2 linked regions of the Rhodospirillum rubrum ATCC 11170 genome follow. Each later gene encodes a partner of the first gene's protein in a complex. Links are inferred from orthologs where the notes say so. Each region holds a gene or a part of one and is shown on either strand. Other genes may lie near its edges. The genes, in order: nusB and rpsJ.

Region 1 (8,763 bases):
CCCCAGCCCGCTGCCCTATGCCGATATCGTCACCACCACCACCCATAAAACCCTGCGCGGCCCGCGCGGCGGCATGGTGTTGTCGAACAATCCCGACATCGGCAAGAAGATCAATTCGGCGGTCTTCCCCGGGCTGCAGGGCGGCCCCTTGATGCATATCATCGCCGCCAAGGCCGTGGCCTTCGGCGAGGCGCTGCGCCCCGAGTTCAAGGTCTATGCCCAGGCGGTGATCGATAACGCCAAGGCGCTGACCGACGCCCTCGCCGCCGGCGGGCTGAACATCGTGTCGGGCGGCACCGATACCCACCTCGCCCTGGTCGATCTGCGGCCCAAGGCTTTGACCGGCAATATCGTCGAGAAGAGCCTGGAGCGGGCCAATATCACCACCAACAAGAACGGCATTCCCTTCGACCCGGAAAAGCCGGCCATCACCTCGGGCATCCGCGTCGGCACCCCGGCGGGCACCACCCGGGGCTTTGGCACCGCCGAGTTCACCGAGATCGGCAAGCTGATCGTCGAAGTGCTCGACGGGCTGGCGGCCAATGGCGAGGACAATTCCCAGGCCGAGGCCGCCGTGCGCGAAAAGGTCGCCGTCCTTTGCCGTCGCTTTCCCATATATGGTGGGTTATAAGTCTTCAAGGAACACATCTTGAAGACTGGGGAGGCTCCCCTCGATGCGCTGCCCTTTCTGCGGCAACGGTGATACGCAGGTAAAAGATTCGCGCCCCACGGAGGACAGCGCCGCCATTCGACGGCGGCGCTTCTGCCCGGCTTGCAACTCGCGCTTCACGACCTTCGAGCGGGTTCAGCTTCGCGATTTGGTGATCGTCAAGAAAGACGGTCAGCGTTCGGCCTTCGACCGGGACAAGCTCGCCCGGTCGATCCGCATCGCCTGCCGCAAGCGCCCGGTCGATGAGGACAGCATCGAACGCATCGTCAACGGCATCCAACGCCGCCTGGAAAGCTCGGGCGATACCGAGATCAATTCCAAGGCGGTGGGGGAACTGGTGATGGAAGGCCTGCGCGGCCTTGATCCCGTCGCCTATGTGCGCTTCGCCTCCGTCTACCGCAATTTCCGCGAAGCCAAGGATTTCGAAGACTTCGTCGAGACCCTGGGCGGCTCGGCCGATTAACCCCGGTCGATCGCAGATGGCGTCTTCGGCCGATCTTTCCTTTATGCGCACCGCCCTGGGTCTGGCCGCCCGTGGCCTGGGCCGGGTTTGGCCCAATCCGGCGGTCGGCTGCGTGCTGGTCGATGCGCAAGGCCGCGTGGTCGGTCGGGGCTGGACCCAGCCCGGCGGCCGCCCCCATGCCGAGCGCGAGGCCCTTGACCGTGCCGGCGCGGCCGCTCGCGGCGCCACCGCCTATGTCACCCTTGAACCCTGCAGCCATCACGGCAAGACCCCGCCCTGCGCCGATGCCCTGATCGACGCCGGGGTGGTCCGCGTCGTCGCCGCCCTCGGCGATCCCGATCCCCGGGTGAGCGGACGCGGCTTTGCCCAGCTGCGCGCCGCCGGCGTGGTCGTGGAGACCGGCCTGCTGGTCGACGAGGCGCGGGCGCTGAACCTGGGGTTTCTGCTTCACCGCCTGCGCGGCCGGCCGCTGGTGACGCTGAAGGCGGCGACCACGCTTGATGGGCGCATCGCCACGGCCGGCGGCGACAGCCAATGGATCACCGGCCCGCAGGCCCGCCGCTACGGCCACCTGCTGCGCGCCGATCACGATGCCATCGCCATCGGCCTGGGCACCGCCCTGGCCGATGATCCGCTGCTGAGCTGCCGGCTGGCCGGATTGGAAGACCGCTCGCCCCTCCGCGTCGTTTTCGATAGCGCCCTGGCCCTGCCGCTGGGCGGCGCCCTAGTCCGCAGCGCCGATCGCCTGCCGCTGTGGATCATCACCACGGCCGCCGCCACCGCCGCGCGCCGCCAAGCCCTGGTCGAGCGCGGCGCCGAGATTCTGGAGGTCGAGGCCGACCCCCGGGGCCGGCCAACCATCGCCGGCGCGCTGTCCGCCCTGGCTGGGCAGGGCGTCACCCGCTTGCTGGTGGAAGGCGGCGGCCACTTGGCGGCGGCGTTTCTCGCGGCCGATCTGGTCGATCGTCTGGCTTGGTTCCGTGCGGCGCGGCTGATCGGCGGCGATGGACTGGCCGCCGTGGCGGCATTGGGCATTGACCGCTTGGCGGACTCGGTTCAATTCTCGCTGGAGGCCTGCCAGACCCTGGGGGATGACCGGCTGGAGCTATACGCCAGATCCCGTGACCCCCTTTCCCCCGCCCCCTGAACCCCGGGACTACGGAGCAATCATGTTCACAGGGATCATCAGCGATCTCGGAGCCGTGCGTGAGATCACTCAGGCCGGCGATACCCGCCTGACCTTTTCCACCGCCTATGAGACCGAGGGCGTGGCCATCGGCGCCTCGATCGCCTGCTCGGGCTGCTGCCTGACGGTGATCGACAAGGGGCCGGGGTGGTTCGCGGTTCAGGCTTCGGGCGAGACCTTGTCGAAAACCACCCTGGGCCTGTGGACGGTCGGCAGTCCGGTCAATTTCGAGCGCGCCCTGGCCGTTGGCGACGAGTTGGGCGGCCATATCGTTTCGGGCCATGTGGATGGCGTGGCCGAGGTTCTCGAGGTCGCACCCGAGGGGGAAAGCCACCGCTTCCGCTTCCGCGTTCCCGAAGATCTGAAGAAATTCATCGCCCCCAAGGGCTCGGTCGCCATCGACGGCGTTTCGCTGACGGTGAACGAGGTCGAGGGCGCGGTCTTTGGCGTTAACATCATTCCCCACACCTTCCAGGCCACCACATTCGGGCGACTTGCTCCCGGAAGCCGCGTGAACATGGAAATCGACATGCTGGCGCGCTATGTTGCGCGTCTTCTTCACCCCGATGACTGACGGAACCTCTCCCGTGCCCTATCGCGATTATCTGGCTTCCCCGGAAGACATCATCGAAGATGCCCGTCAGGGCAAAATGTTCATCCTGGTCGATGACGAGAACCGGGAAAACGAAGGCGATCTGGTGATCCCGGCGCAAATGGCGACGGCCGAGGTGGTCAATTTCATGGCCAAGCACGGCCGTGGCTTGATCTGTCTGGCGATGACCCGCGAGCGCTGCGAGCAGCTTGATCTGCCGTTGATGGCCCAGCAGAACAGCTCGCGCCATTCCACCGCCTTCACCATCAGCATCGAAGCCAAGGATGGGGTGACGACGGGGATTTCCGCCGCCGACCGGGCGCTGACCATCCAGGTCGCCATCGATCCGGCCAAGGGGCGGGGCGATATCGCCACCCCCGGCCACGTGTTCCCGCTGGTCGCCCGCGATGGCGGCGTGCTGGTGCGCGCCGGCCATACGGAAGCCGCCGTTGATGTCGCCCGCATGGCCGGGCTGGTGCCCGCCGGCGTCATCTGTGAGGTGATGAACGACGATGGCACCATGGCCCGCATGCCCGATCTGGTGCGCTTCGCCCAGGAACACGGGCTGAAGGTCGGCACCATCGCCGATCTGATCGCCTATCGGCGGACCAAGGAACGGCTGGTGCGCCGCGAGTTGGAGACCGATTTCCGCTCGGTTCACGGCGGCGACTGGCGGATGATGCTGTATGTCTCGACCGTGTCCTATGGCGAACACATCGCCCTGGTCAAGGGCGATCCGCGCGGCAGCGATCCGGTTCTGGTGCGCATGCATGCGCTGAACGTGCTCGACGACGTGCTGGGCGACAGCGACGGCAATGCCCATGGCCAGCTTCACCGGGCGATGGACGTGATCGGCCGGGCGGGGCGCGGCGTGCTGGTGCTGATCCGCGAGGGTCGGCCGACGGCGCTGTCGGAACGCCTGCGCGCGCGCATCGAACAGGGGCCGAGCGCCCAGCGTCTGGTCGATTACGGGGTGGGGGCGCAGATCCTGCTTGATCTTGGCGTGACCGATATGACGCTTCTGACCAATACGCCCAAGCATATCATCGGCCTGGAGGGCTACGGCCTGCGCGTGGCCGGCCATCAGCCCCTTTCGGACAAGGAGTGACGCGGCAATGTCGACGACCGGCGGTCCCCGCATTCTTATCGTTGAAGCCCGCTTCTACGAGGAGATTACCGATAATCTGGTGCGCGGCGCCGTGCAGGCGCTGACCGCCGCCGGAGCGGGGTTCAAGCGCATCATCGTTCCCGGTATCATCGAAACCCCGGCGGTGATCCGCTATGCCGTGCGCTCGATCGAACTGCGCGCGACCGACCATCGCTACGCCGGCTATGTCGTGCTCGGCTGCGCCATCAAGGGCGAGACCGACCATTACGAAAACGCCGCGCGGGTGGCGATGGATGGCATCAAGGACCTGACCTTGCAGTACTCGCTGGCGGTCGGCAATGGCATCTTGACCTGCCGGACCGGCGAACAGGCCCTGGTCCGCTCCGACCCGGCGGGCAGGGATTTCGGTGGTCAGGCGGCCAGGGCCTGTCTGCGCATGCTCGACGTCAAGCGCGAGATGGGGTTATAAGCCTGCCCCCGCCGTCCGGCGGGCGTGGTTTGCCGAGATGGAGGACAAGGGCATGGCCCTGCAGGACGATAAGCCGGGCTCTGCCCCGAAAGAGCGCAGCGGTCGTCAGATCCGCAGCAGCGCCGCCCGACTGGCGGCGGTCCAGGCGCTTTATGTGCTTGATCTGGCCGAGGACGCCCGCGTCGATCAGGTGGTGCTTGATTTCATGAGCGGGTCGATGGGCGGCATGGCCATCGTCGAGGTCGCCGATCCCGAGGGCATCTTCGATCCCACCGAAGAGATCGCCGCCCTGGAACCCCCCGATGGCGAGTTGTTCGCCATGCTGGTGCGCGGCGCCCATGCCGAACTGGCCCGCCTTGACGAGGTGATCGGCGCCAGCCTGTCGGCCGATTGGCCCTGGGACCGCCTAGAGCCGGTGGTCCGCGCCGTGTTGCGCGCGGGGGTTTATGAATTGCTCGAACGCCAGCGCACGCCGCCGCGCGTGGCGATCAAGGAATACGTCGATATCGCCGCCGCTTTTTATTCGGGGGCCGAACCGGGGATGGTGAACGCCGTGCTCGACCGCGTCGCCCGTTCGGCGCGGCCCGAGGCCTTCGGCGGCGGAGTCTGACCCGGCCATGGCGCGGCGGGGCGAATTCGCGCTGATCGGCGAGGTTTTCGCTCCGCTCGCCGCAAGCTGTCCCGCCGCGCTTGGCCTGGGCGACGATGCCGCCGTGCTCGACTGGCGGGGCAGGGGCGATCTGGTGGTCAGCGCCGACGCCCTGGTCTGCGACGTGCATTTCCTCGCCGATGATCCCCCCGACACCATCGCCCGCAAATGCCTGCGCACCAATTTGTCGGATATGGCGGCGATGGGGGCCAAGCCGGTTGGCGTGCTGCTCACCGCCGCCCTGTCCCCCGCGCTCGATGACGCCTGGATGGAGGGCTTCGCCCGCGGTCTGGGCGCCGACCTCGCCGATTTTTCCGTTGGCCTGCTTGGCGGCGATACGGTCTCCACCCCCGGTCCCGCCCAATTCTCGATCACCATCCTTGGATCGATGGACGGCCATGTGCCGCTGACCCGTAGCGCCGCCCAGGTTGGCGATGACCTGTGGGTTTCGGGAACCCTGGGCGACGGCGCCCTTGGCTTGCGGGTTCGCCAGGGCCAGATCCTCGGTCTGGCGGAGGATTTGCGGGCCCATCTGGTCGAGCGCTATCGCCTGCCACGGCCGCGCGTTGGCTTGGGGCTGGCGCTGCGCGGGCTGGCCCATGGCTGCATGGATATTTCCGATGGCCTGTGCGCCGATGCCGGCCATCTGTGCGCGGCGTCGCGGGTGGGGCTGGTCATCGATGCGCCGGCCTTGCCGCTTTCCGAGGCCGCCGCGACGGTGATCGCCGATCATCCCGCCCTGTTCCAGGCGGTGCTGGGCGGCGGGGATGATTACGAACTGCTGTTTACCGCCGCCGTCGCCGATCGCGACGCGGTGGCGGCGACCACGGCGGCGACCGGGGTGGCGGTGACCCGCATCGGCGAAGTGGTGGCCGGAAGTGCTGTGGATGTGCGCGACGCCGATGGCAAGAGCGTGGCCGTAGTGGCCGCGGGGTGGTCCCATGGGGAATGAGGAACGATGAAGAAGATTCTGAAAATCCTCGTCCTTTTGATCATTCTTCTCGCCGTGATCGCCGGCGGGGGCTTGGCCGCCATGAAATTCGGCGTCTTGCCCGACATGCTGGGGCTGTTTCCCGCCCCGCCGACGGCGGAGGCCCCGGCGCGCGAGCCGACGGTGATCGAGCGGCTGGGGCCGCCACCGGTTTTCCTGCCGATGAAGCCGATCGAGATCCCGTTCATCGTCAAGGGCGAGCTGCGCCGGCGGGTCAGCGTCCGCCTGCGCCTTCAAGTCGACCCCGAAAGCATCCCGGTGATTGAAAAGGCCGGCGACCGCCTTCATGCGGAATATTTCAAGGCGCTGATGGACTTCATCCCGACCACTCTGGAGTCTCGCGATACCGTCGATCTGCGGGCGCTGAAAGCGCGGATGCTCGAGGTTTCGAGCCGGGTTTTGGGCCCCCATGTGGTTCTCGACGTGCTGATTCAGGGCTATTACGAACACTGATCGGCGGAGGGCGGCGAAAGCGCGCCAAATTTGGGGTTTTTTCCTTTCATTTTGGACATTTGGCCGCCGTCCGGCCGCTTGTTCGGTTGCTCCCCGCGGGTAGTTCTGGCAGGCTGCCCCTACCCTTGCGGCGAAGACCCGGCGGTCGATGTGGCTATTCGATCGCGGCGGGGTTTTTCCGCATTGCCCGCCGTTAGGCCCATTCAGGGAGGGATCGAACGAATCATGGCTGGCATCTATCTTTTCGTCGTAGCCGCCGCACTCGCGGCCCTTGGTTATGGCGCTCTCACCATCAAAACAATCATGGCGGCTGATGCCGGCACCGCGCGGATGCAGGAGATTTCCGGCGCCGTGCAGGAAGGCGCCAGCGCGTTTCTCAATCGTCAGTACAAGACCATCGCCGTCGTCGGCGCGGTTGTTTTCGTTATTCTGACGGCGCTTCTTGGCATCTCGGTCGGCTTCGGCTTTCTGATCGGCGCCGTGTGCTCGGGCATCGCCGGTTATGTCGGCATGTACATCTCGGTGCGCGCCAATGTGCGCGTCGCCGCCGGGGCCCAGCAGGGACTGGCCCGGGGTCTGGAACTCGCCTTCCAGTCGGGCGCGGTGACCGGCATGCTGGTGGCCGGTCTGGCCCTGCTGTCGGTGGCCTTCTATTACATCCTGCTCGTCGGCATCGGCGCGACCGGCCGCGCGCTGATCGATCCGCTGGTGGCTCTGGGCTTTGGCGCCTCGCTGATCTCGATCTTCGCCCGTCTGGGTGGCGGCATCTTCACCAAGGGCGCCGACGTGGGCGCCGATCTGGTGGGCAAGGTCGAAGCGGGGATCCCCGAGGATGACCCGCGCAATCCCGCCGTCATCGCCGACAACGTGGGCGATAACGTGGGCGATTGCGCCGGCATGGCGGCCGACCTGTTCGAGACCTATGCCGTGACCGTCGTCGCCACCATGGTCCTGGCCTCGATCTTCTTCGCCGGCGTTCCGGCGATGACCTCGATGATGGCCTATCCGCTGGCGATCGGCGGGGTCTGCATCCTGGCCTCGATCCTCGGCACCAAGTTCGTGAAGCTTGGCCCCAAGAACAACATCATGGGGGCGCTCTATCGCGGCTTCCTGGTGTCGGCGGGAGCGTCCTTCGTCGGGATCATCCTGGCCACGGCGATCGTCCCGGGCTTTGGCGACATCCAGGGCGCCAACGGGGTGCTCTATTCGGGCTTCGACCTGTTCTTGTGCGCCGTCATCGGCCTGCTGGTCACCGGTTTGCTGATCTGGGTCACCGAATATTACACCGGCACCAATTTCCGGCCGGTCCGTTCGGTCGCCAAGGCCTCGACCACCGGCCACGGCACCAACGTGATCCAGGGTCTGGCGATTTCGATGGAGGCGACGGCCCTGCCGGCGCTGATCATCTGCGCGGCCATCATCACCACCTATCAGCTGTCGGGTCTGTTTGGCATCGCCATCACCGTGACCAGCATGCTGGCTTTGGCCGGGATGGTCGTGGCGCTCGACGCCTATGGTCCGGTGACCGATAACGCCGGCGGCATCGCCGAAATGGCCAATCTGCCCGAGGACGTGCGCAAGACCACCGATGCGCTCGACGCCGTTGGCAACACCACCAAGGCGGTGACCAAGGGCTATGCTATCGGTTCGGCCGGCCTTGGCGCCCTGGTGCTGTTCGCCGCCTATACCGAGGATCTGGCCTTCTTCAAGGCCAATGTCGACGCCTATCCGGCCTTCGCCGGGGTGGATGTCAACTTCTCGCTGTCGAGCCCCTATGTGGTGGTCGGCCTGTTCATCGGCGGCCTGCTGCCCTATCTGTTCGGCTCGATGGGCATGACCGCCGTCGGCCGCGCCGCTGGCAGCGTCGTCGAGGAGGTTCGCCGTCAGTTCCGCGAAATCCCGGGCATCATGGAAGGCACCGCCAAGCCGGAATACGGCCGCTGCGTCGACATGCTGACCAAGGCGGCGATCAAGGAGATGATCATCCCCTCGCTGCTGCCGGTTCTGGCGCCGATCGTGCTGTACTTCGTTATCCTCGGCATCGCCGATAAATCGGCCGCCTTCTCGGCCCTGGGCGCCATGCTGCTCGGCGTGATCGTCACCGGTCTTTTCGTGGCGATCTCGATGACCGCCGGTGGCGGCGCCTGGGACAACGCCAAGAAGTACATCGAAGACGGCCACT
Region 2 (8,871 bases), 990 kb from region 1 along the record:
GAAGTCGGCCATCGACACCGGCGTGATCGCCGGGTTCCCGGTGACCGACATGAAGGCGTCGCTGATCGACGGCGGGTATCACGACGTTGACTCGAGCGTGCTCGCCTTCGAAATCGCCGCCCGCGCCGCCTTCCGCGAAGGTCTGCCCAAGGCCGGTCCGAAGCTGCTCGAGCCGATCATGAAGGTCGAGGTGGTGACGCCGGAAGATTACATGGGCGATGTCATCGGCGATCTGAACAGCCGCCGCGGCAATATTCTGGGCATGGACCAGCGCGGCAACGCCCGTGTCATCGGGGCGATGGTGCCGCTGGCCAATATGTTCGGCTATGTGAACACCCTGCGGTCGATGAGCCAGGGTCGCGCCCAGTACACCATGCACTTCGATCACTACTCTGAAGTGCCCAACAACGTGTCCGAGGAAATCCGCGCCAAGATGGCCGGTTGACGCCAACGTCGAGGACGGAGAGAAAAAAGAATGTCGAAAGAAAAGTTTGCGCGGACGAAGCCCCATTGCAACGTCGGAACGATTGGTCACGTTGACCATGGCAAGACGTCGCTGACGGCGGCGATCACGAAGGTTCTGGCCGAAGCGGGCGGGGCGACGTTCCAGGCCTACGACCAGATCGACAAGGCGCCGGAAGAGCGTGCGCGCGGCATCACGATTTCGACGGCGCACGTTGAGTACGAGACGGAAGCGCGTCACTACGCGCACGTCGACTGCCCGGGCCACGCCGACTATGTGAAGAACATGATCACCGGCGCGGCGCAGATGGACGGGGCGATCCTGGTGGTTTCGGCCGCCGACGGCCCGATGCCGCAGACCCGCGAGCACATTCTTCTGGCCCGTCAGGTCGGCGTTCCGGCCCTGGTGGTGTTCCTGAACAAGTGCGACATGGTCGACGACGAGGAGCTGCTTGAGCTGGTCGAGCTCGAGGTTCGCGAGTTGCTGACGAGCTACGACTTCCCCGGCGATGATATTCCCATCGTCAAGGGCTCGGCTCTGGCCGCTCTGGAAGACAGCGACCCGAAGCTTGGTCACGATGCCATCCTCGAGCTGATGAAGGCGGTGGACGATTACATTCCGCAGCCCGAGCGCCCGAAGGACAAGCCGTTCCTGATGCCGATCGAAGACGTGTTCTCGATCTCGGGTCGTGGTACGGTGGTGACCGGTCGTGTCGAGCGCGGCATCGTCAAGGTTGGCGAGGAAATCGAGATCATCGGTATCCGCGACACCCAGAAGACGACCTGCACCGGCGTTGAGATGTTCCGCAAGCTGCTTGATCAGGGCGAGGCCGGCGACAACATCGGCGCGCTGCTGCGCGGCACCAAGCGTGATGACGTCGAGCGCGGTCAGGTTCTGGCCAAGCCGGGTTCGATCACCCCGCACACCAAGTTCAAGTGCGAGGCCTATATCCTGACGAAGGAAGAGGGTGGCCGTCACACGCCGTTCTTCTCCAACTATCGTCCGCAGTTCTATTTCCGCACGACCGACGTGACCGGGACGATCGAGCTGCCGGAAGGCACCGAGATGGTTATGCCCGGTGACAACATCGGCATGACGGTGCAGCTGATCGCGCCGATTGCCATGGACGAGGGTCTGCGGTTCGCCATCCGCGAGGGTGGCCGTACCGTCGGTGCCGGCGTCGTCGCCAGCATCGTTCAGTAAGAAAAAACCTACCGGGCGCCCGCGCAGGCATGGCCACTGCGGGCGCCCATCGTATTTGATGAACGTTTTGTTGAAAGCTAGATCGGACCACGGTCATGGAAAGCCAAAACATTCGCATCCGCCTGAAGGCGTTCGATCACCGCGTGTTGGATCAGTCCACCCGCGAGATCGTCTCGACCGCCAAAAGGACGGGCGCTCAGGTTCGCGGGCCGATCCCGCTGCCGACCCGCATTGAGAAGTTCACCGTGAACCGCTCGCCGCACATCGACAAGAAGTCGCGCGAGCAGTTCGAGATCCGCACCCACAAGCGGCTTCTGGATATCGTCGACCCGACGCCCCAGACCGTGGACGCCCTGATGAAACTTGATCTGGCGGCCGGCGTGGACGTTGAGATCAAGCTGTAAAGCGAAGAACGAGCAAGGAATTCGGACATGCGTTCCGGTCTTATCGCCCAGAAGGTGGGGATGACCCGCCTCTTCACCGATGAGGGCACTCACGTCCCCGTCACCGTCCTGAAGGTCGAGGCCTGTCAGGTGGTTGCCGTGCGGACCTCTGAGACGGACGGCTATACGGCCGTCCAGCTTGGCGCGGGTGTCGCCAAGGTCAAGCGTACCTCTAAGGCCATGCGCGGCCATTTCGCCGCCGCCAAGGTCGAGCCTAAAAAGAAGGTGGTGGAGTTCCGCGTCAGCGAGGACTGCCTGCTGGAACCCGGAGCCGAGCTTTCGGCGGCCCATTTCGTGGCCGGCCAGAAGGTCGACATCGCCGGTACCACCATCGGCAAGGGCTTTGCCGGCGCGATGAAGCGCCACAATTTCCGCGGGTTGGAAGCCACCCACGGCGTTTCCGTCAGCCATCGTTCCCATGGTTCCACGGGTCAGTGTCAGGACCCGGGCCGTGTGTTCAAGGGCAAGAAGATGGCCGGCCACATGGGCGATACCCGTATCACCCAGCAGAGCCTGACCGTCGTCGCGACCGACGCCGATCGCGGCCTGATTCTGGTTAAGGGATCCGTTCCCGGTGCCGATGGCGCCTGGCTCGAAGTGCGCGACGCGGTGAAGAAGAAGCTGCCCGAGGGGGTTCCCCTTCCCGCCGGCCTGAAGGCCGCGGTCGAGGCGGCCGTCGATGGCGAGAAGGAATAAGGTCCGATGAAGTGCGACGTTAAGACACTGGACGGCAAGGACGCGGGCTCGATCGAGCTGTCCGATTCCGTCTTCGGGCTGCCGGTCCGCACCGACCTGCTGCACCGGATGGTGCGGTGGCAATTGGCCCGCCGTCAGGCTGGAACCCATAAGACCAAGGGGATCAGCGAGATCTCCGGAACCACGGCGAAGCCCTTCAAGCAGAAGGGTACGGGTCATGCCCGCCAGGGATCGAAGCGCAGCCCGCAGTTCCGCGGTGGCGCGACGATCTTCGGACCGGTCGTGCGTTCCCACGCCCATGATCTGAATAAGAAGGTCCGCAAGCTCGGTCTGAAGACCGCGCTGTCGGCCAAGGCCCAGGCCGGCCAGCTCATCGTCCTTGATCAGGCGATCAGCGAGTCCGGCAAGACCAAGGACCTGCTGGCCCAGCTGAAAGTTCTGGGGCTGGAGAAGGTTCTGTTCATCGACGGTCCCGAGGTGAATGAGAAGTTCGCCCTGGCCGCGCGCAACATCATCGGTCTGGACGTGCTGCCCCAGCAGGGCGCCAACGTCTACGATATCCTGCGCCGCGACACCCTGGTGCTTACCAAGGAGGCCGTGAAGCACCTTGAGGAGCGTCTGCAATGAGCATGACCGAGGTTAAGATCAGCGAGGAGCGCAAGTACGATATCGTGCGGGCGCCGGTGATCACGGAAAAGGCCACCCTGATCGGCGAGCACGGTCAGGTGATCTTCCGCGTTCCCCTCGATGCCACCAAGCCCGAGATCAAGGCGGCCGTCGAAGGCCTGTTCAAGGTCAAGGTGAAGGCGGTCAACACGCTCCGTTCGAAGGGCAAGGTCAAGCGCTTCCGCGGAACCGTCGGTAAGCGGTCCGATACCAAGAAGGCTATCGTGACCCTGGCCGAGGGACACTCCATCGACGTGACGACGGGGATCTAACCGATGGCTCTCAAGCAGTACAATCCGGTGACCCCCGGTATGCGGAATCTGGTCCTTGTTGACCGGTCCGATCTGTACAAGGGTAAGCCGGTCAAGAAGCTGACCGAAGGTCTGGTCAAGACCGGCGGCCGCAACAACCATGGCCGGGTCACGTCGTGGTGGCGCGGTGGCGGCAACAAGCGCCGCTATCGCCTGATCGATTTCAAGCGCACCAAGGTCGATGTGGCCGGTCGCGTCGAGCGGTTGGAGTACGATCCCAACCGTACGGCGTTCATCGCCCTCATCACCTATGAGGATGGCGAGCAGACCTACATCCTGGCGCCGCAGCGCCTGCAGGTCGGCGACGCGGTGATCTCGGCCGACCGCGCCGATATCAAGCCCGGCAACGCCATGCCTTTGAAGAACATGCCCGTGGGCACCATCATCCACAATGTGGAGATGAAGCCCGGCAAGGGTGGCCAGTTGGCCCGCTCGGCCGGTTGCTATGCCCAGCTGATCGGCAAGGATGCGGGCTACGCCCAGCTCCGCTTGTCGTCTGGCGAGCTGCGCCTGGTGCGCGGCGAATGCCTGGCGACGGTTGGCGCGGTGTCCAACCCGGACAACCAGAACGAAAAGCTCGGCAAGGCCGGCCGCTCGCGCTGGATGGGCCGTCGTCCGCACGTTCGCGGCGTGGTGATGAACCCGGTCGACCACCCCCATGGTGGTGGTGAAGGCCGCACCTCGGGAGGCCGTCATCCGGTCACCCCGTGGGGCAAGCCGACCAAGGGCAAGCGCACCCGCTCGAACAAGAAGACGGATTCGCTGATTATGCGTTCCCGCCACCTCGCCAAGAAGAAGCGTTAAGGAGTAGTCGCCGTGGCTCGTTCCGTATGGAAAGGTCCGTTCATTGACGGATACCTCCTCAACAAGGCCGAAAAGGCACGCTCCTCCGGTCGCAACGAGGTCATCAAGATCTGGTCGCGCCGGTCGACGATCATGCCGCAGTTCGTGGGTTTGACCTTTGGCGTGTACAACGGCCAGAAGTTCGTGCCGGTCCTGGTGACCGAGCAGATGGTCGGTCATAAGTTCGGGGAATTCGCCCCTACGCGGACCTATTACGGTCACGCCGCCGATAAGAAGGCGAAGAGGAAGTAACCATGGGCAAGCAGGCAACCGAACGGCGGCTGGCCGACACCGAAGCCCGGGCCATCACCAAGATGATCCGGACCAGCCCCTACAAGCTCAATCTGGTGGCCGAGTCGATCCGCGGTAAGACCGCGGAGCGCGCCCTGGCGGAGCTCACCTTCTCGAAGCGTCGGATGGCCGATACGGTCAAGAAGACCCTTCAGTCCGCGATCGCCAATGCCGAGAACAACCACCAGCTCGACGTCGATCAGCTGATCGTCTCCGAGGCTTATGTGGGCAAGGCGATGGTTTTGAAGCGTTGGCGGGCCCGGGCCCGTGGCCGCGTGGGTAAGATCCTGAAGCCTTTCAGCAATCTGACCATCGTGGTGCGCGAGCGGGGGGAGACGGCGTAATGGGACAGAAAGTCAATCCGATCGGGCTGCGTCTTGGTATCAACCGGACGTGGGACTCCCGCTGGTTCGCCGGCCGCGACTATGCGTCGCTGCTGCACCAGGATCTGGCGATCAAGAAGTATCTGAAGAGCAAGCTGGCCCAGGCCGGCGTCTCGCGGATCGTCATCGAACGTCCGGCCAAGAAGGCCCGCATCACCATCCATACCGCCCGTCCGGGCGTGGTGATCGGCAAGAAGGGCCAGGACATCGAGAACCTGCGCAAGAAGCTGCAGGTGATGACGGGCAACGAGGTTCACCTCAACATCGTCGAAATCCGTAAGCCGGAGCTCGACGCCCAGTTGGTGGCCGAGAATATCGCCCAGCAGCTCGAGCGTCGCGTCGCCTTCCGCCGCGCCATGAAGCGCGCCGTTCAGTCGGCGATGCGTCTGGGGGCCCTGGGCATCCGAATCAACTGTGGTGGCCGTCTGGGTGGCGCGGAAATCGCCCGCACCGAATGGTATCGCGAAGGTCGCGTGCCGTTGCATACCCTGCGTGCGGACGTGGACTACGGCACCGCCGCGGCCCACACCACCTATGGCGTCTGTGGCGTTAAAGTCTGGGTGTTCAAGGGCGAGATCATGGAACACGATCCCATGGCCCAAGATAAGCGCTCCCAGGACCAGGGCCGCTGAGAGAGGAACGGAGTAGACGATGCTTTCACCGAAGCGCACGAAGTTCCGCAAGCAGCATAAGGGCCGTATCCACGGTCTGGCCAAGGGCGGTACTGATCTGAACTTCGGGTCCTTCGGCCTTAAGGCCGTTGAGCCCGAGCGCGTCACCGCGCGCCAGATCGAAGCGGCACGCCGCGCCATCACCCGTCACATGAAGCGCCAGGGGCGCCTCTGGATCCGTATTTTCCCGGATGTGCCGGTGTCGAAGAAGCCGGCCGAAGTCCGCATGGGATCGGGTAAGGGCTCGCCCGAGTTCTGGGTGGCCCGCGTCAAGCCCGGCCGCGTCATGTTCGAGCTCGACGGCGTTCCCGAGGACATCGCGCGCGGCGCGTTTGAACTCGCCGCCGCCAAGCTGCCGCTGAAGACCAAGTTCATTGCCCGGATCGGGGAGGTTTGAATATGTCGGCCGCAGAGGATACCCGGTCCAAGACCGACGATCAGCTCAAGGACTCGCTTCTCGAGCTGAAGAAGGAGCAGTTCAACCTGCGCTTCCAGGCCGCGAGCGGGCAGCTCGAAAACACCGCCCGCGTCCGCACGGTGCGTCGCGAAATCGCCCGCATCAAATCCGTCCGGGGCGAGCGCAACCGCGCTCCCCAGGCGAAATAAGGCGCGGGAAGGGAGCTGGAATATGCCTAAGCGCATTATGCAGGGTGTTGTCGTTAGCGATAAGATGGACAAGACCATCGTTGTTCAGGTAGAACGTCGCTTCAAGCACGCCGTCTACAAAAAGTTCATCAAGCGCACCAAGAAATTTGCGGCGCATGACGAGCTGAACCAGTTCAAGATCGGCGACCTGGTGCGCATTCGTGAATGCGCCCCGATCTCCCGTCGCAAGACCTGGGAAGTCGTTCTGGATAACGCGGAATAGGACCGGAGGAACCCGTTGCATCGGGGTTCACTGGTAACCATCCGTGAATAAAAGGATATAAAACAATGATTCAGATGCAAACTAGGCTCGATGTCGCCGATAATTCGGGCGCCCGTCAGGTGCAGTGCATCAAGGTCCTTGGTGGCTCGAAGCGAATGATCGCCGGGGTTGGCGATATCATCGTCGTTTCGGTCAAGGAAGCGATTCCCCGTGGCCGCGTGAAGAAGGGTGACGTCCATCGCGCCGTCATCGTTCGCACCGCCAAGGAAATCCGTCGCCCCGATGGCACGTCGATCCGGTTTGACCGCAATGCCGCCGTTCTGCTCAACAAGCAGAACGAGCCGATCGGAACCCGCATCTTCGGACCGGTGGTGCGCGAACTGCGCGCCCGCAAGTTCATGAAGATCATCTCGCTGGCTCCGGAGGTGCTGTGATGTCTGCCGCCAAGATCAAAAAGGGCGACAAGGTGGTCGTCCTCGCCGGCAAGGACAAGGGCAAGCGCGGCGAAGTGCTCAAGGCGATTCCCAAGGAAGGCCGTGTGGTCGTTCAGGGCGTGAATGTGGTCAAGCGCCACACCCGCCCGACCAACACCGCCGCCGGCGGCATCGTCGAGAAGGAAGCGTCCATCCACGTCTCCAACGTCGCCCACGAGGATCCGAAGGATGGGTCGCCGACCCGCGTCGGGTTCAAGGTCCTGGAAGACGGTCGCAAGGTCCGCTACGCGAAGCGGTCCGGCGACGTCATCGACGGTTGAGGTTGGACATGGCACGTTTGCAAGAGCACTACCAGACGGTCGTCAAGAAGGCGCTGTTGGAGAAGTTCCAGTACGGCAACGTTATGGAAATTCCGCGCCTCGAGAAGATCGTCATCAACATGGGTGTTGGTGAAGCCTCCCAGGATCGCAAGTTGATCGAAGGGGCCTTGACCGACATGACGGCGATTTCCGGCCAGAAGCCGATCATCACCCGCGCCAAGAAGTCCATTGCGGCCTTCAAGCTTCGCGAGCAGATGATCGTTGGCTGTAAGGTTACGCTGCGCCGTGATCGGATGTTCGAGTTCCTCGACCGTCTGGTCACCATCGCCCTGCCGCGCGTTCGCGACTTCCGCGGAGTTTCCGCGAAGAGCTTCGACGGCCGGGGCAACTACAATATGGGGCTGAAAGAGCAGATCGTCTTCCCTGAGATCGACTACGACCGTGTCGATAAGGTCCGGGGTATGGATATCACGATCTGCACCAGCGCGAAGTCCGACGAGGAAGCCAAGGCGCTTCTCGAAGGCTTCGCCATGCCCTTCATGAAGTAAGCGCGGGGGACCTCGGAATGGCAAAGATTTCCGCTGTCGAACGGAATAAGAAGCGTGAGCGCTTGACCAAGCGTGACGCCGGCAAGCGCGCCGAATTGAAGGCGCTGATCAAGGACCGCGCCCTGGAGCCCGAGGATCGCTTTCAGGCGGTTCTCAAGCTGGCCCAGTTGCCGCGCAACGGGTCGAAGACCCGCGTTCACAATCGCTGCGAACTGACGGGGCGCCCGCACAGCGTCTATCGTAAGTTCAAGCTCGGCCGCATCATGCTGCGCGATCTCGCCTCTCAGGGCCAGATCCCCGGCATGGTAAAGTCCAGCTGGTAAGGGAAGGACACGACCAATGGCTTTGTCTGATCCCATCGGCGATATGCTGACCCGTATCCGGAATGGCCAGCGCGCTCGCAAGTCGAGCGTCATGGCTCCGGCTTCGACGATGCGCGCCAACGTTCTGGACGTTCTGATCCGCGAAGGCTACATCCGCGGCTACGAGAAGGTTGATGTCCGCAAGGGCATCGCCGAGCTGCGCGTCGAGCTGAAGTACCACGAGGGCGAGCCGGTGATCCGCGAGATCGCCCGCGTGTCCACGCCGGGCCGCCGCGTCTACTCGAAGATCAAGGATCTGCCCAAGGTTTATAACGGCCTTGGCATTTCCATCCTGTCCACGCCGCGCGGCGTGATGTCCGACCACGAGGCCCGTCAGGCCAATGTGGGCGGCGAAGTCCTTTGCCGCGT

What was found.
Region 2: the proteins of nusB (region 1) and rpsJ are in contact, whole or in part, in a solved structure (PDB 3D3B), measured with the Escherichia coli proteins. The link is inferred for Rhodospirillum rubrum ATCC 11170 from one-to-one orthologs.

Annotation. Positions count from the first base shown.
Region 1 is NC_007643.1:2,117,078-2,125,840, reverse strand. What follows is about bases 3,566-6,319. They hold nusB (transcription antitermination factor NusB), read left to right. Parts: upstream 3,566-4,540; coding sequence 4,541-5,098; downstream 5,099-6,319. Other genes in these bases: RRU_RS09450 (hypothetical protein), read left to right, coding at 6,096-6,319; thiL (thiamine-phosphate kinase), read left to right, coding at 5,106-6,089; RRU_RS09465 (6,7-dimethyl-8-ribityllumazine synthase), read left to right, coding at 4,027-4,488; ribB (3,4-dihydroxy-2-butanone-4-phosphate synthase), read left to right, coding at 3,566-4,019. Outside these bases: glyA (serine hydroxymethyltransferase), read left to right, coding at 1-631; transcriptional regulator NrdR, read left to right, coding at 675-1,133; bifunctional diaminohydroxyphosphoribosylaminopyrimidine deaminase/5-amino-6-(5-phosphoribosylamino)uracil reductase RibD, read left to right, coding at 1,150-2,280; RRU_RS09475 (riboflavin synthase), read left to right, coding at 2,303-2,893; more of ribB, read left to right, coding at 2,886-3,565; more of RRU_RS09450, read left to right, coding at 6,320-6,581; RRU_RS09445 (sodium-translocating pyrophosphatase), read left to right, coding at 6,807-8,763. UniProt on the Escherichia coli protein: Part of the processive rRNA transcription and antitermination complex (rrnTAC). The complex forms an RNA-chaperone ring around the RNA exit tunnel of RNA polymerase (RNAP).
Region 2 is NC_007643.1:3,101,168-3,110,038, reverse strand. What follows is about bases 554-3,415. They hold rpsJ (30S ribosomal protein S10), read left to right. Parts: upstream 554-1,761; coding sequence 1,762-2,070; downstream 2,071-3,415. Other genes in these bases: rplD (50S ribosomal protein L4), read left to right, coding at 2,812-3,415; rplC (50S ribosomal protein L3), read left to right, coding at 2,098-2,805; tuf (elongation factor Tu), read left to right, coding at 554-1,666. Outside these bases: fusA (elongation factor G), read left to right, coding at 1-445; more of tuf, read left to right, coding at 476-553; more of rplD, read left to right, coding at 3,416-3,432; RRU_RS13870 (50S ribosomal protein L23), read left to right, coding at 3,429-3,743; rplB (50S ribosomal protein L2), read left to right, coding at 3,747-4,586; rpsS (30S ribosomal protein S19), read left to right, coding at 4,599-4,877; rplV (50S ribosomal protein L22), read left to right, coding at 4,880-5,260; rpsC (30S ribosomal protein S3), read left to right, coding at 5,260-5,931; rplP (50S ribosomal protein L16), read left to right, coding at 5,951-6,367; rpmC (50S ribosomal protein L29), read left to right, coding at 6,370-6,576; rpsQ (30S ribosomal protein S17), read left to right, coding at 6,599-6,838; rplN (50S ribosomal protein L14), read left to right, coding at 6,904-7,272; rplX (50S ribosomal protein L24), read left to right, coding at 7,272-7,592; rplE (50S ribosomal protein L5), read left to right, coding at 7,601-8,140; rpsN (30S ribosomal protein S14), read left to right, coding at 8,158-8,463; rpsH (30S ribosomal protein S8), read left to right, coding at 8,480-8,871. UniProt on the Escherichia coli protein: Involved in the binding of tRNA to the ribosomes. Part of the processive rRNA transcription and antitermination complex (rrnTAC). The complex forms an RNA-chaperone ring around the RNA exit tunnel of RNA polymerase (RNAP).